DNA from 2 places in the Exiguobacterium sp. s36 genome. Region 1 is predicted to be linked to the other one. Evidence: riboswitches for the same ligand, from Rfam matches in the RefSeq annotation. Region 1 holds a riboswitch; the other holds the start of a gene.
The links. A riboswitch is a leader RNA that binds a small molecule or an ion and turns the genes downstream of it on or off. The one in region 1 is predicted to bind S-adenosylmethionine.
Positions count from the first base shown of each region.

Region 2: it holds a riboswitch for S-adenosylmethionine, as region 1 does, so the genes downstream of both, msrA (peptide-methionine (S)-S-oxide reductase MsrA) here and mtnK (S-methyl-5-thioribose kinase) in region 1, are expected to answer to the same signal.

Region 1 covers NZ_JACSLW010000001.1:1,065,389-1,068,524, forward strand. The annotation lists gene mtnA (S-methyl-5-thioribose-1-phosphate isomerase) at 1-140, opposite strand, end outside; gene mtnK (S-methyl-5-thioribose kinase) at 137-1,288, opposite strand; SAM riboswitch class I at 1,370-1,472, opposite strand; SAM riboswitch class I at 1,678-1,779, shown strand; gene KNP95_RS05345 (2,3-diketo-5-methylthiopentyl-1-phosphate enolase) at 1,849-3,006, shown strand; gene KNP95_RS05350 (2-hydroxy-3-keto-5-methylthiopentenyl-1-phosphate phosphatase) at 3,003-3,136, shown strand, end outside.
Region 2 covers NZ_JACSLW010000008.1:1,459-4,594, forward strand. The annotation lists gene KNP95_RS13610 (GRP family sugar transporter) at 1-798, shown strand, start outside; gene msrA (peptide-methionine (S)-S-oxide reductase MsrA) at 828-1,340, opposite strand; SAM riboswitch class I at 1,405-1,506, opposite strand; gene KNP95_RS13620 (hypothetical protein) at 1,551-1,712, opposite strand; gene KNP95_RS13625 (amidase family protein) at 1,824-3,136, shown strand, end outside.

The sequences.
Region 1 (3,136 bases):
ACTTGGAGCGTCTCGATGGCATGTTCGGCCTGTTCAAGCGTCTCGATTGTCACGTAACGCTCTTCGTGCGGCAACAACGTCTGATCCAATACGATGAGTTCGTCCGTTTGCGAATTAAAGCGGATGTTTTGGACCGTCATACGCGCACCCCCGACAAAAGCGTCACCAAGTCGTCAATCGATTCGACGCTGTGGCGTTCTTTGATGAGCGCCGTCCCGAGGGCAAGCGCGTCACGTTTTCGTTCGAGCCGCGTCGCTTCCGGCAACGTCTCGAGATCGGCGACACCGGCGAGTCCGACGGCACGGCGAATGAGTTCGCAACCGGCGTAGCCGATCGTGTCGCTGAAGATCGTCCGCAACAACTCGTCGACAAAACCGTCCGTGTTGAACGGTTCGACGGCGCGCTCAAAGTTGGCCCGGAACGTCTTCTCAAACGTCTCCCACACCGTCAAGACGTCTGTGAAACGTTCGAAGCGTTTGAACGGGTCATAGAACGTCGACAGCGTCAAATGGGCGATGATTTGGCCCAGGTCGAAGCCGAACGGTCCGTAAAATGCGAACTCTGGATCGATGATTTTCGTCTCTTGTTGGGTCGCGAAGATGCTGCCTGTATGTAGGTCACCGTGCAGAAGCGCCTCATGTTTCGTGACAAATCCGACTTTCAGTTTCGTCACCTCGACCTTGAGCGCCTGGTCTTGCCAGAGGCGTTCGACATCTTCTCGAAGCGCCGCCTCGATGTTGTTCGACTCCGCGTCTTTGAACGGGTCGGTGAAGATGAGCTTCTCGGTGATGTCACACAGTTCCGGGTTGTAATAGTCACGTTCAATCCGCTTCTTCGCGATCGGGCCGGCCGCATAATCCGACGTCGCGAACAGCGTCTCGCCTAAAAATTCACCGACATGACGCGCGAGTTCCGGATAGCTCTCCCCTTTCAAATAACCGATGCGGACAATCTCATAATCAGACAGATCTTCTAAAATCGTGTAGGCGAGCGTCCGGTCGCTACCGAGGACGTCCGGGACGAAACGCGGCGCCACGTTCGCAAACTCACGGAGTGCCAACTGTTCAATCCATGCCCGTTCGAGTGTAAGCGGCCAGCTCTCGCCGACAACTTTGGCGTATGGGAGCGCCTGTTTGACGATTAGGCGCTGTTCGCCTTGGCGAATCCGAAACACGAGATTCAAATTGCCGTCCCCGATTTCCTCACACTCGGCGATTCCGTCTTGCAAGTATCCTAATTGACGGACGTGCTCGACGACAGACTGTTCTGTAAATGGTTGATATGACATGATGTTTTCCCCTTCCTGTACGTTGCCCACAAAAAAAGCCCCTTTCTCCGCGAGAAAGAGGCACAGCCAAAATGGTTGTTCCTCTCATCTGTCAGACATTCGTCTGGTGGATGTAGCACCGTGCCTAATGGTCGGTTGCTGCGGCGTCATCGGGCCAATTCCCTCTGCCAACTCGCGATAAGAGTGGTTTATTCGATTCGGTGAACTTATGTGATGAATATTACGGACTCGACGTCACAATTGTCAACGTCCTTTTCTCCGTGCCACTCGTCTTTTTTTTGTGCATATATGGAAACAACTTCCCAAAATATTTTTTTTGGAAAAAAAGGAATTGACGACGTGACGAATCTGTGTAAAAATTCAATTAAATTTCACAACTTCAAATCACATTCTTATCAAGAGCAGACGGAGGGACGAGCCCGATGATGTCGCAGCAACCGACCAGAGATGGCACGGTGCTAATTCTTGCAGCGAAAGCTGAGAGATAAGAGTTCATTTTTTATGATGACCTCTTGCCTCGGCATGGGGTCATTTTTTGTTTGCCTGGAAGGAGGAACCATATGAGTATCACTGCCACATATGAAATCAAACGGACGGATGCGGTCGCAAGCATTGCCGACAAAATCGCCCTCGAGCTGACCGTCGGCACATGGACCGAGCTGCGTCATTTAGAGCAAGAGCAGTTACAGGCGTACCGGGGTGAGGTCGTATCGACCACCCATACGGAGACGACGAGCCGGTTCACGATCCGCTATCCGTTACATAATGTCAGCCCTGACTTTTCATCCATCTTGACGACGACGTTCGGGAAACTATCCCTCGACGATTCGATTCGGTTAACCGATTTGACGTTGCCCGAAACGCTCGCCCCTCATTTCAAAGGCGCCAAGTTCGGCGTCGACGGGATTCGCGAGTTGCTCGGTGTCCATGACCGTCCGCTCGTCATGAGCATCTTCAAAGGCGTCATCGGGCGTGACCTCGCGTTTCTCGAGCAGCAACTCCGCGATCAGTTCGCCGGCGGCATCGATATCGTCAAAGACGACGAGATTTTATACGACAATCCGCTCACGCCGTCGCTCGAACGGGCCCGGATCGGAGCGGCCGTCATTCAAGCGCACTTTGAGGCGACCGGGAAGCGTGTCCTCTACGCCATCACGCTGAGCGGCCCTGTGTTCGGTCTTCGCGACCAGGCGCTCCGGCTGATCGAGGCCGGTGCGACGGCGCTCCTATTCAACGTCTATACGTACGGTCTTGACGCACTGCGCGAACTTGCGAACGACCCAGACATCCGTGTGCCGATTTTGGCCCACCCGGCCTTTGCCGGCGCCTTGACCGGGTCCATCAGTCATTCGCTCTTACTCGGTAAACTCCCACGTCTCGCCGGGGCCGATTTGACGCTCTTCCCGTCTCCGTACGGTTCGCTCGCGACACCACGGGACGAGGCGTTCGCGATTCGTGACTTGAGCGCCGAACCGCATTGGTCGAAACCAATTTTACCGGTCCCGTCAGCTGGGATTCATCCGGGGCTTGTCGCCGATATCATTCGTGATTTCGGGACAGATGTCGTCATCAACGCCGGCGGTGGCATTCATGGTCACCCGGACGGTGCAGCCGCCGGGGCCCGTGCTTTCCGCCAAGCCATCACTCACGTCCTCGGTCACACCGAAGGACAGACGGACGAACTCGATACCGCGTTAAAGGCGTGGGCGTCGCGATGACGATCCATATCCTGTGCGACTTCGACGGGACGATCACGGCGGAAGACAATATCATCGCCTTGATGAAAGCGTTCGCCCCGCCGGCTTGGGTCGAGTTGAAAGATGCGGTCCTCGAACAACGGATTTCAAT
Region 2 (3,136 bases), on a different contig from region 1:
AAAGTCGGCGGCAAGCCGATTCAACAGTTAATCGGGACGACGATTGGGGCGATGGTGATGGCGGTCATCATCGCACTCGTCTTCAATCCGGAGTTCACGACGCTCGCAATCGTGACCGGCTTCATCTCTGGTGTGTTCTGGGCACTCGGGCAATATTTACAGTTCCAGTCGTTCCAAATTTTAAGTGTATCGAAAGCGATGCCGATCAGCACTGGGATGCAACTCGTCGGGACGTCGTTGTTCGGGGTCATCGTGCTCGGCGATTGGAAGACGACGACCGAGTTGTGGCTCGGCTTTTCTGCGCTCGTGTTGATTATCATCGGGGCGGCACTGACGTCATACCAACAACAAAAAGATGGCGATAGCAGCGGCGCCTTGAAGAAAGGTTTGCTCGTCCTGCTCGTGTCGAGTATCGGTTATGTGACGTATGCCGTCCTGACGAACTATTTCGAGGTCGACGGCATCACGGCCATCTTGCCGCAATCGGTCGGGATGTTCATCGCGGCGCTATTGTTCAGCCTGCGTGAGAAAGATGTGAAGAAGTTCGACCCGAAGACGTTCAAAAACATTTTGGCCGGTCTCGCTTGGGGGATCGGGAACTTCGGGCTGTTCGTGTCAAGCGGTGAGGTCGGCATCGCGACGTCGTTCGCCTTGTCCCAATTGAACGTCGTCGTGGCGACGCTCGGCGGGATTTATCTATTGAAAGAAGAGAAGACGACGAAAGAACGGGTCTTCGTCTTTATGGGAATCGGGCTCATCGTCGTGGCCGGATTCATGCTCGGGATTGCCAAGAGCTAAAAAGACGGGTCAGACGACCCGTCTTTTGTTTACCAGGCTTGCTCGATGAATGCGTCGCGCCCAGATTTCTTCCGGTCCTCTTTATAGTGGGCCGGATTTTTTTTATGGAAGTCTTGATGATATTCCTCGGCCGGATAGAACGTGTCGGCCGGTAGAATCTTCGTGACAATCGGCTGTTTGAAGCGTCCGCTCGCCGCGAGCGCGTCGCGACTCTGTTCTGCTTTCACGCGTTGGTCTTCCGTATGATAGAAGATGGCCGGCGCATATTGGCTACCGCGGTCTTGGAACTGGCCGCCGTCATCGGTCGGATCGGTCTGAATCCAATACAGTTCGAGCAGTCGCTCATAAGCGAATAGCGTCGGGTCGAACGTGATCTCGACGACCTCATAGTGTCCCGTCGTCCCTGTTTTCACTTGTTCATACGTCGGGTCATCGACGTGACCTCCCGTATAACCGGATACGATTGACTCGATGCCAGGTTGTTCCTCGAACGGCGTCACCATGCACCAAAAACAGCCGCCTGCGAATGTTGCTTTTTCCATTAGTAATTCCCCCTCGATCAATTTCCAAAAAAAAAGCGCTCATGTCATCGACATGAGCGCTCTGTCATATCGGCCAAGGCAAACTGCCTTGCTGGAAGTAGCACCTTGCCGAAGCAGGTTGCTGTGAAGTCATAGAGCCAGGTCTCTCGTTCACTCGAGATATCGATATGTAGTTGGTGAGAGCATCATACCATCAGATTTGAAGCGGCGTCAACGGTTTGGTTTGCGTCGAAGTTGGACCAAGGTGGTGCCGAGAATCAAGATGACGAGGACGATGGAGAGCGGTAGCGTATACGGAGCGTCCCCGGCATATAGCTGTAAGAAGAACAAGGCAAAGACGGACAATAAGACGAGTACGTACGAACGGTTCATAGTAACCTCCCTTTTCTTTCAGTGTACCAAGTTACATATTCGTTGGCGAACGAAAACAGGAAATCATGTGGCGATAGCGAATACCATCGAGTGACCAAAGGAGGAATCTATATGACTGAACCAAACACATGTTTCGAACTCGATATAGAGACCGCCCATCGCGGATATAAAGAAGGAACGTTCACGGCACGTGACGTGACGGCCTATTATTTGACTCGAATCGCCAAGTTGAACGATAAGCTGAGAGCGGTCATTCAAGTGAACCCGGACGCCTTGTTCGAGGCCGAGGCGGCCGACCGGGCGTTTCGACGAGGTGAGCGATTACCGTTGCTCGGCATCCCGGTGCTGATCAAAGACAATGTTGAGACGGCGGGATTGATGAAGACGACGGCCGGGGCCGTCGCCCTCGCGCATCACTTCGCCGGCCGGGACGCCCATCTCGTCCAAAGCTTGCGCGCGAGCGGGGCCATCATCCTCGGGAAAGCGAACTTGTCCGAATGGGCCAACTTTTTGACCGAGGGCATGCCGAACGGCTGGAGTGGGGTCGGTGGCCAGACGCTCAATCCATATGGGGACAAGCTCGATGTCGGAGGGTCGAGTTCAGGTTCGGCGTCAGCGGTCGCGGCCAACTTGACGTTGCTTGCCGTCGGCAGCGAGACGAGCGGCTCGATTATTCACCCGAGCGTCCATAACGGAATCGTTGGCATCAAACCGACCGTCGGGTTGATTAGCCGCAGCGGCATCATCCCGATCTCCCGGTCGCAAGACACGGCCGGCCCGATGGCACGGACACTCCGGGATGCGGTGCTCGCCCTTGAGGCGATGGTTGGGGAAGATCCAGCTGACCCAGCGACGACGCATCTTCCGGCCGGTCCGCCTTACCGGACTTGTCTTGATGAGCGGCAAGCAGTCGGGATGCGTGTCGGTGTCGTCAAGACCGATCTGTCGGAAGAAGAGCAGGTGCTCTACGACGAAGCGATCGCATTGCTGAAACAGAGCGGCATCGAGATCGTCACCGTCGAACTGCCGACGAAAGCAGGGCTCGACCAAGGGGATATCCTGTACCATGAGTTCAAGCTCGGAATCGAGGCGTATCTCGCCTCGACGACGCTCCCGTATGAGACGTTGTCGGATTTGATTAACTGGAACAACAGTCATCCGGAGACGATTCCGCATGGACAGAAGACGTTCGAGAAAGCGAACGAACAATCGGGCCGCTTGATTGAGGACGCCTATTTGACGCGCCGCCTCGACGACGTCTATCACGCCAAGACAGACGGCATCGACCGATTGTTGGCCGAGCAGGAACTTCATGCGCTCGTCTTGCCGCATGACCACAATTATGACATGGCGGCGAAAGCCGGCCATCCGACCGTCACGATCCCGTATCGCTTGAAGGCGAGCGGGGCCCCGTTCGGTCTATC